One region of the Streptomyces sp. 2114.4 genome, then DNA from elsewhere that is predicted to be linked to it. Evidence: riboswitches for the same ligand, from Rfam matches in the RefSeq annotation. Region 1 holds a riboswitch; the other holds the start of a gene.
What was found. Region 1 has a riboswitch for ZMP and ZTP ahead of glyA (serine hydroxymethyltransferase). Riboswitches for the same ligand answer to the same signal wherever they lie in the genome.
Positions count from the first base shown of each region.

Region 2: another riboswitch for ZMP and ZTP. It lies ahead of CFW40_RS02975 (bifunctional 5,10-methylenetetrahydrofolate dehydrogenase/5,10-methenyltetrahydrofolate cyclohydrolase); the one in region 1 lies ahead of glyA (serine hydroxymethyltransferase).

Region 1 is NZ_FYEY01000001.1:5,060,901-5,065,941, reverse strand. Features, by position in the region: gene glyA (serine hydroxymethyltransferase) at 1-1,108, opposite strand, end outside; ZMP/ZTP riboswitch at 1,150-1,241, opposite strand; gene rocD (ornithine--oxo-acid transaminase) at 1,483-2,688, shown strand; gene CFW40_RS22375 (nuclear transport factor 2 family protein) at 2,812-3,210, opposite strand; gene CFW40_RS22370 (transcriptional regulator) at 3,342-4,682, opposite strand; gene CFW40_RS22365 (hypothetical protein) at 4,875-5,041, shown strand, end outside.
Region 2 is NZ_FYEY01000001.1:714,872-719,912, forward strand. Features, by position in the region: gene CFW40_RS02970 (NAD(P)/FAD-dependent oxidoreductase) at 1-311, shown strand, start outside; gene CFW40_RS02975 (bifunctional 5,10-methylenetetrahydrofolate dehydrogenase/5,10-methenyltetrahydrofolate cyclohydrolase) at 900-1,754, opposite strand; ZMP/ZTP riboswitch at 1,775-1,863, opposite strand; gene CFW40_RS02980 (hypothetical protein) at 1,913-2,971, opposite strand; gene CFW40_RS02985 (hypothetical protein) at 3,134-3,466, shown strand; gene CFW40_RS02990 (hypothetical protein) at 3,600-3,821, shown strand; gene CFW40_RS02995 (flotillin family protein) at 3,925-5,041, shown strand, end outside.

The DNA.
Region 1 (5,041 bases):
GCTTGCGGGGGTCGAAGGGGACGGTGTTGTAGTTGACGACGATGCCGGCCCGGTCCAGCGCCTTCGCGGCGACCTTGCCCGGCACCTCCTTCGACGTGAGGTCGATCAGCACCAGGTGGTTGTCGGTGCCGCCGGAGACCAGGTCGTAGCCGCGGGCCAGCAGCGCCTCGGCGAGCGCCTTGGCGTTGGCGACGACGGCATGGGCGTAGTCACGGAAGGACGGGGCGGCCGCCTCGCGCAGGGCGACCGCGATGGCGGCGGTGGTGTGGTTGTGCGGACCGCCCTGCAGACCGGGGAAGACGGCCTTGTCGACCGCCTTGGCATGGCTCGCCCGGGACATCAGCATGGCGCCGCGCGGCCCGCGCAGGGTCTTGTGGGTGGTGGTGGAGATGACATCCGCGTGCGGTACGGGCGAGGGGTGGGCGCCGCCCGCGATCAGACCGGCGATATGGGCGATATCGGCGACGAGGACGGCGTCGACCTCCCGGGCGATCTCGCCGAACGCGGCGAAGTCGATGGTGCGCGGGACGGCGGTACCGCCACAGAAGATGATCTTCGGGCGTTCCTTGCGGGCGAGGTCGCGCACCTCGTCGAAGTCGATCAGCGCGGTGTCGGGGCGTACGCCGTACTGGACGCCGCGGAACCAGCTGCCGGTGGCCGACACCCCCCAGCCGTGCGTGAGGTGACCGCCCATCGGCAGCGCCATGCCCAGCACGGTGTCGCCGGGCTCGGCGAAGGCGAGGTAGGCGGCGAGGTTGGCGGGCGAGCCGGAGTACGGCTGGACGTTGGCGTGCTCCACGCCGAAGACGGCCTTGGCCCGCTCGACGGCCAGCGTCTCGACCCGGTCGATGTTCTGCTGGCCTTCGTAGTAGCGACGGCCCGCGTACCCCTCGCTGTACTTGTTCTGCAGGACGGTGCCGGTGGCTTCCAGGACGGCGGCGGAGACGTAGTTCTCGCTGGGGATCAGCCGCAGGGTGTCGGCCTGCAGCTGCTCCTCGGCGCCGACCAGCGCGGCCAGTTCGGGGTCGGCGGCGCTCAGCGCGGGATGCGGAAGGGACTGCGGAGTGAGGGACTGCGGGGTGGGCTGTGACACGGGGGCCTGCGACATGGCGTCCTCCGGGGCGGTCGATCGGTGATCCGGTCGTGGTCCCGGGGTGCCCAGGCGGGGCGGCACCTCGTGATGGTGGCCGCACACCGCTTCCTCGAGGTTGTTTCCCCGTACGCCAGTCGCGGTGCGCACCCAGAGTCTAAGACACCCCCGACCCCTCAGGACGTCCTCAGGGCACTCCTCAGGGAGCCCCCCGGGGAGAGTCCCCAGGGCGTCTCCCACAGGAGCGTCGCCCAGGACATCCCCCGGGGCATCCCCCAGGACCGCCCCTGCCCGGCGGATCTTCGCAGGCCAGTCGCTCCTGGCCGGCGCAACAATGGAAGGGGAAGCGGCAGCGCCCGCGCCCCGCACGGTTCTACCGATCGGAGTCACCGGTGACGTCCACGGAACGCAGCATCGCCGCCGCCGAGGCCCACAGCGCGCACAACTACCACCCGCTGCCCGTCGTCGTGGCCACCGCCGAGGGTGCCTGGGTGACGGACGTGGCGGGCCGTCGCTACCTGGACATGCTCGCCGGGTACTCCGCGCTGAACTTCGGGCACGGCAACCGCCGGCTGCTCGACGCGGCCAGGGCCCAGCTGGAACGCGTCACTCTCACCTCCCGCGCCTTCCATCACGACCGGTTCGGCGACTTCTGCACGCAGCTGGCCGCGCTGTGCGGGATGGAGCTGGTGCTCCCCATGAACACCGGCGCCGAGGCGGTCGAGACGGCGGTGAAGACGGCCCGCAAGTGGGGCTACCAGGTCAAGGGCGTCCCGGACGGCCACGCGAAGATCATCGTCGCGGACCACAACTTCCACGGCCGGACGACCACCATCGTCTCCTTCTCCACCGACCCCGAGGCCCGCGCCGGCTTCGGCCCGTACACCCCCGGCTTCGAGATCGTCCCGTACGGCGACCTGTCCGCGCTGGCGGCCGCCCTCGACGACCACACGGTCGCGGTGCTGCTGGAGCCGATCCAGGGCGAGGCGGGGGTGCTGGTGCCGCCGCCGGGCTATCTGGCGGGCGTACGGGAGCTGACCCGCAGCCGGAACGTGCTGTTCATCGCCGATGAGATCCAGTCGGGGCTGGGCCGCACCGGCCGGACCTTCGCCTGTGACCACGAGGGCGTGGTCCCCGACATGTATGTGCTGGGCAAGGCGCTGGGCGGCGGCGTGGTGCCGGTGTCGGCGGTGGTGTCCTCCCGTGAGGTGCTGGGCGTCTTCGCGCCCGGCGAGCACGGCTCGACGTTCGGCGGGAACCCGCTCGCCTGCGCGGTGGCCCTGGAGGTGCTGGCGATGCTGCGGACCGGCGAGTTCCAGCAGCGGGCAACGGAGTTGGGCGAGCATCTGCACGGCGAGCTGGGGCTGCTGGTGGGCGGCGGCGCGGTGGACGCGGTGCGCGGCCGCGGGCTGTGGGCCGGAGTGGACATCAACCCGTCACGCGGCACCGGCCGGGAGATCTCCGAACGGCTGATGGCGCGCGGGGTGCTGGCCAAGGACACCCATGGCGCCACCATCCGGCTCGCCCCGCCGCTGGTGATCAGCAAGGAGGACCTGGACTGGGGGCTGGACCAGCTGCGGGGAGTGCTGGAGGAATGAGAGGGGGCCGGCGTGCAACGGGCGGCCGGCGGGCGAAGGTGCCCTGACCGCTCGTTGCGCCATGTCCTGGACGCACGACATCAGCCCAGGCCGACATGACCGCGCAGCCGAACGCCACGGCGGTCAGGGCTCGTCGTACCAGGCGACAGCCGCGATGCGCCAGCCCTCTGGGGTGCGGACGAACTGGATGGTCTTGGTCCCGCCGCCCTCGAACGGGTCACCGTCCAAGATCCCGGACTTGCGGTACGCACAGAACCGCGACGCGATATCGCCTGCGATCTCGGTTCGTCCGGACGTCTCCCACTCGGAGAACTCAACCAGCCGGCCGTCGCTCAGCAGCCGTTGGCGAGGCTCGATGAACTCGTCCACGGTGTAGACGGTGAACTCTGGGCCGGTCATGATGATCACGCCCGCGGGAAGAACCAGCCGACGGATTCGTGCCACGTCGGCACTCTTGCCGCCCCGGTTGTCAAAGGCGCCGAAGAACTCAGCTGTTACCAAGTCGATCTCGGTCCTGGACATCGTGCGACGGTAACACCCTCCCCAATGCCCTGGGGCGGCCTCGCCCTGGTACTCTAACCAGAGTCACGGAGGGCGGCAGTCGCGGCCTGGCGGACCCGGCAGTGGTCGAGACCGGCCTCGTTCTCGCAGTACTAGGCCATGAGCGATGCTGGAACCACGAGCCGGGCACGTTCGTGGAGTTCCCGGGCGGCGTGGTTCTTGAGGTGGGGGCGGATGAGGTGGAACATCTTCCCCATGCGCCGGTCGACCCTCCCGCTTTGCACCAGAGGATATTCGTCCAGCGCTTCATTCCATGTCGCACAAGCCGCTTCCAGGTGCCCCACCTCAAGTTGGAACTCGGCGAGTGTGGCCCGTTCCTTCACCCGGGACCGGCGGTAGATGTCGTAGCACAACCTGTCCGATTCCCGCATCGCCGCAACGGCTCCGGGAAGGTCTCCCAGCTCGTGGCGAACATGGCTGATGTGGTAATGCAGAGCTGAGGGGTCATAGGATCCGAAGGCTTTCGCTCGCGCCTCGGCCTTTTCCATGGAGATTTCGGCCTCTTTGAGATGTGCCAGAGCCTTATGGCTGTCTCCTGTTTGCGCAGCGGCATGTGCCTGCTGGCCCGCAAGGAAGGCGAGCATACGCGGGCCCGCTAGCGGAGAGGCGCCGGCAGCGGCATCGGCCAGTCGCATGGCTTCACGACCGTGCCCCAGGTCAACTGCCTGCACACTCATACCCCGCAGTGTCGTGCAATACGTGAGGTGGTCCTCAGAGGCTCCGGCCAGTTCCAATGCCTTCAGGTAATACTTCTGCCCCAGCCCCTCCACCCCCTCATCCACCGCCATGTATCCGGTGAGATAGCACAGGTCGGAGGCTGCCGACAGCATTGCCTTGCGCACCGATTCCGGCGCCTCGGCCCGCAGGTACGGAGCCACCGTATTGACGAGGAAAGCCGCAGCCATGGGGCGAGCGTGACGTCCGCCGAATTGGTCGTCGAGTTCCGAGATCCGTTCGGTCATGGCGGTGACCGTTTCCACTTCCGGCATGCCGATGCGCGGATTTCGGCCGCCTTGAATGGCTTCCATCCGTCCCACCACATCCGGCCAATTGGGCACGGTCAGCGCAACGGAAAAGAGCCCTATACCGAGAACGCTGCGGCGTGAGGGGTCCATGTCTCCCCTCCCGAGATCGATCAGCCCTTCCACCGTGCCGGGAGCAGCATCGGAGCTCTTGACCGGTGCCGGGAAGCCGGCCTCCGCATGCGTGACCGGACGTCCCAGCTTCCGCGCCAGGGCCTCCACGATCAGCGGTCTGGCCTGCTCCTTCGGCAGGTGACCCTGACACCACTGATGGGCCGACGGCTCGCGGTACTTGAGCGGGGTTCCCCGCTCGGTGCCGATGCGGTTCACGGCCTGGACGAACTGCCGCAGCGTCCAGCCGGTCTGCCGGTAGAGCCGTTCAAGGTGCCGGTTCGGTTCCCGAGTGCCCACTAGCCCTCAACTCCCCGATGCGCGCGAGCGCTTAAAGCTCTTAAAAGCCGCTTCCACTGCCACCGTACCGCTGGGCGTAGCGGACCGGTTGCCCAGAGCGAGGAAGGCCCTCCTCGAGAGACGGAGAGGACCCCCGCGACCGTGGTGGAACGGCCCGGGGGCGTGGCCCTCAACTACAAGAGAGTTGACGACATGCCCGACGCTCCAGCGAGGGTCTTCGTCCGGCTGCTGCCGTGGACCAGCGCGGACGGGAAACCGTGCTTCGTGGCCGGAGACGGGACCGGATATGTCTCCCGCGTCGCCGACCGGATCGAGGAAGAACAGCTCAGCTCGGCCGACGACCTCCTCGGCGAAGCCCG
Region 2 (5,041 bases), 4.3 Mb from region 1:
TCCGCGCCGAGCATTGGACCAGCGCCACCGAGCAGGCCGCCGTCGCCGCACAGAACCTGCTGGCCGGCAGCACCGTCGCCACCCACCACAGCCTGCCGTACTTCTGGTCCGACCAGTACGGCGTACGCCTCCAGTTCGCCGGCCGCCGGCTGCCCACCGACACGCCGCGCATCCTCGAAGGCTCCCCCGACGACCGCAGCTTCCTCGCCTGTTACGAGCGCGACGGACGCACGACCGCGGTGCTCGCCCTCAACCGCCCGCGTCCGTTCATGCGCTTGCGCCGCGAAATGTTTTCGGCTGTCCCACCGTGACGCTTGAGGCGTGGCCGCTGCCCACGTTTTCGGCTTTCCCGCCGTGGGGGTTGCTCGCCGTTTTTCGCCCGCTGCGCGGTGCGCCCGCCGTTCGCCTGCGGCGGGCGGGGTCCGCTGCGCGGGGCTGTGGGTGCGGTGACGGCCCTCCGGGGCAGGGGTGTGGGACTGCTTCGCTTTACGTCCCACACCCCTGCCCCTCCGGCCCGTCCCCTCCCGTGGGGGAGTAAGTGAACGTCAGAGGGGGCTGGCCACGGTGGTAGCCGATTTCCTCGTGCCGACAAGGTGCACCGGACCATTCAGGTACACCCCCACCGGCCTTCTTCCCACCCCCCAACGGGAGGGGACGGGCCGGAGCGGGTGGGGTGCCGGGCTTTGCTTCCGAAGGCTCCAAGAAAGAGCAAAGGCGGAGCGCAGCGGAGCGTAAGCGAAGCAGTCCGGACACCCACCCGCGCAGGCCCGTCACCGCACCCCGACAGCCCCGCGCAGCGGACCCCGCCCCGCGCAGCGGCACGGCCCGCCGCCAGGCGCACGCGCAACGACGCGAAAGCCGAAAACGGACCTAGGCAAAGCGCAGCGAAACGGTGTCGGTCAACTTGCCGTCATCTGGACGGCAGCCGCGTCGACGGTCTGGGTGAGCAGGGTGGCGATGGTCATCGGGCCGACGCCGCCGGGGACGGGGGTGATCAGGGAGGCGCGGGTACGCGCCGAGTCGAAGTCCACGTCACCGACGTTGCCGGGGTTGGAGCCGGCGTCGATCACGACGGCCCCGGGCTTGAGGTGTTCGCCGCGCAGGAATTGGGGCCGCCCCACGGCGGCGACCAGGACGTCGGCGTCCTGGGTGATCGACGCGAGGTCGGTGGTGCGGGAGTGGCAATAGGTGACCGTGGCGTTGCGGGCGAGCAGCAGCATTCCGACGGGCTTGCCGAGGATCGCACTGCGCCCGACCACGACGGCATGCTTGCCGGCCAGGTCGACGTCGTAGTGATCCAGGAGGCGGAGGATGCCGCCGGGCGTGCAGGAGGCGAAGCCGTCCAGACCGAAGCTCATCGCGGCGAAGGAGTGGCAGGTGACGCCGTCGACGTCCTTCTCGGGGGCGATGGCCTCGAAGGCGGCGCGCTCGTCGATGTGCGGCCCGGCCGGGTGCTGGAGCAGGATGCCGTGGACATCGCGGTCGTTCGACAGTGCGGTGATCGTGTCGACCAGCTCGGCGGTCGTGGTGGCGGCGGGGAGCGCGACGTGCCGGGAACGGATCCCGGCCTTCTCGCAACGGGCCCGCTTCATGCGGACGTACGTCACCGAGGCGGGGTCGTCGCCCACCAGTACGGTGGCCAGACACGGGGGCGTGCCGGTCTGCCGGGTGAGGTCCGCCGCACGTTCCGCGGCCTGTTCGACGATACGGCGGGCCAGTGCGCTGCCGTCCATGAGGCGGGCGGTCGGGGTCATCGGTGCTCCTGAGCGTCGTGTCGGATCGCCCAGGCGCGCGGCACCGGCCAGGAGTGGCCGAGCCGCTCCCCGGTGGTACTCCACCCAAGCGCCAGTCACGGCCCGGCGCCCACTCTAATCGACGTCCGGACGCCGTGGCCCCGGGGAAGCCGGCCCCGTCACACACCCCCTTGGCCAGGGGCGGAGAGCGGCGGCGTGGGGGAGGTGGTGGCTTCCCACTGGCTGAGGATGCCATCCCAGTCGTGCTGGGCGGCGGTGATGGCGTTGGCGTCCCAGGTGGGATGGGAGGCCTGTTGATACTGCTGATGCGGTGAGTGGTGCTGGTGCGGTGAGTTTTGCTGGTTCTGCTGTAGCTGTTGCTGGTGGTTCGGCAGGTGTTGCGGGTGCTGCTGTACGTGCTGCGGGTGCTGCTGTGGATGCTCCTCGTACACCCGGTACTCCTGGTAGTCCTGGTACTCCTGCTGGTCCCGGTAGTTCTGGTACGGCTGTTGTTTCCAGGGCTCCTGCTCGTAGGGCTCGCGTGGGGGTTGCTGTGGTCGCTCGCGCCAGGTCGACGAAGTGCTCTCGTGCTGCTGGGCGGGCGGGAGGTGGGCCAGCCGGCGGTGCCGGCCCAAACGGTCCGGCGGCGGGGTCTGCACCGGACGGCTCTCGGCGGCGAGCTGTTGTGCGCGTGCCACAAGGAGCCGGACATCGAGCCCGAGTTCGGTGGCGAGGGCACTGAGGTCAACTCCGCTGTGCCAGCTGCTCATCAGGACCGCGTCCAGGGCCGGCGCCCAGGCCGGCTCGTGGGGCTGGGGGGCAGGGGAAGCGTGGGGGGCGGCAGCGGGCGGTGTCGTTGCCGGGCCCACGGGCTGCGCCGCGGGGGGCGTCGTGGACTGTGCCGTGGGAGGTGTCGCGAGAGGCGCGGCGGGAGGCGTGGCGGTCTGCTGGGCGGCGGGCTGCTCGCGTGTGGTCTGGGCGAGCAGGCTCTTGGCGACCGCGCGGGCGTCCTCCTTGCCCACCGTGCGGCGGGCCAGGCGCACTTCGCGCTCGTCCAGGCCGAGCAGCTCCGCCACCACCGCGTCGCTGCCCACGGTCACGGCGAAGGCGGCCAGGGTCCGCGAGCGGCGGGCCTCGGCCTCGTCGAGGAGTCCCTGCGTACGGCGGACCTCGTCATCGCTGCTGCAAAACGCCTGTGCGAGTACGGCATGGCGCTCCCACAACTCCCTCGGTTCCATGACTGCGACAACGTTTCCTCGCCCGGATTGGACTGCTTCCCAGCTATAGATCACTGCATAAGGTGATATTCGAGAGAGATACGCCCTTGCCTCCACGCCAGACGTACGGGCCGCGGTAAAAATACGCAGTGACCCCAGGGCGGAAGAATCGTTTCTACGGCCATGAGCGACCCCTCTTCCGGCACCGTCGCAGGCGGCACCGTCGCAGGCCATGGACGAACCCCCCTCCCCCGCACCGGGCAGATGCCGCGGTGGATCACCGCGGACATCCTCCGGCAGACACCGGTGTACGCAGGGCTGGTGAAGCAGTGGACGGACCGCGCCGCCACCGTGCCCGGGGTTGCCGATCCGGAGTGGCAGCGGCTGGTCTCCTACCGCGCGCTGATGGAGGAGACCGAGACCGCCCTCACGGCGCTGCGGCCCCATCGCGCGCCCGATGTGCTGCCGTCGCGGAAGCAGGTCCCCGCGGCCCGTTCCGCCCGCCTCGACGCCTGAATCAGGCGTCCGCCGTCGGTTCCGGCAGTGCGGCCGCGAGCGCCGCCCCGGCCGGAGTACCGTTGAGTTGTCGAGGATTTCCCGCTGCCGGGATGTTGCCCCGGCAGCGGCTTTGACCAGCGACGGAGCCCGGGTGAGCGCAACGGATGACACGGACTTCAGCCCGATCGGTGTGATCGGGCGGGTGACCGTATCCATCCCGGCCGACGGCCCCGGCGAGGTGCTGCTGCCCGTACGCGGCGGAACCGAGGCCTTCGCCGCCTGGTCCCGCGAGCCCATCGCCCGTCATACCCAGGTCATCGTGGTGGACCACACCTCGGCGCGGTCGGTGATCGTCGCGCCGCTGCCCGGGTGACCGGGCCGTCCCGAAGAGCGCGGCCGGCCGCCCGAGTACTCCCTTCCCGTGGCCGCCCCCGCACACCGGCCGGGGCCGGTCGCAACGGACCAGGAGCCTTCCGATGTTGTTCTGGCATGTTCCTGCGCCGAACGAGGCGCTGTTGATCTCCGGCTCGAAGCGCCGGACCGGGGACGCCCAATTCCGTATCGTCACGGGCCACGGCTGCTGGGTCATGCCCGTCAAGCAGAAGGCGAGCGTGCTGGCGCTGTCGCTGCGGGAGGCGGAGATCTCCGAGGACTGCGTCACCCAGCAGGGCATCCGGATCGGGGTCAGGGCGGTCGCCGTCTTCAAGGTCGGTGACGACCAGACGTCGATCGCCAACGCCGCGCGCCGCTTCCTGGACGAGCAGGCCACCATGGAAGAGCTGGTGGGCCGGATCTTCGCCGGTCACCTGCGCTCGATCGTCGGCGGGCTGACCGTCGAACAGATCATCCGGGAACGGGACCGGGTCGCTCAGGAGGTCAAGGACGGCAGCCATTCCGAGATGGAGAAGCTGGGCATCGTCGTCGACGCCCTGCAGATCCAGGAGATCGCCGACACCTCCGGCTACATCACCAATCTCGCCGCCCCGCACGCCGCGGCGGTCGCCAGCGCGGCCCGCATCGCGCAGGCAAAGGCCGACCAGGAAGCCACCGAGCGGGAGCAGCAGGCGGCGGCCCTGAAGGCGGAGTACGAGCGGGACACCGCGATCAAGCGGGCCGGCTTCCTCGCCGAGACCGAGCAGTCCAATGCCCGCGCCGCCCAGGCGGGCCCGCTGTCGCAGGCCAGGGCCTCGCAGGAGGTCATCGAGGAGCAGACCGCGCTGGCCCAGCGGCAGGCCTCGCTCGCCGCCCAGCGGCTGGAGGCCGAGGTGCGCCGCCCGGCGGACGCCGAGGCCTACCGGCTGCGCACCCTGGCGGAGGCGCAGCGTGACCAGGTCCGCTTCGAGGCGGATGCCCGCGCCTACAGCGAACGGGCGGTCGCCCAGGCCCGGGCCGACGCGAACACGGCCCTCGCGGGCTCGCTGCGGGACGGCAACCAGGAGCTGATCGCCGCCAATCGCACCATCGAGAACCTTCCCGCCCTCGCCAAGGCGGCGGCCGAGGGCCTGTCCGGTTCCCGGCTCACCGTCCTCAACGGCACCGACGGGATCAATGAGATCGCCTCCGGCATCGTCGGCGAGGGGCTGGCCATTCTCG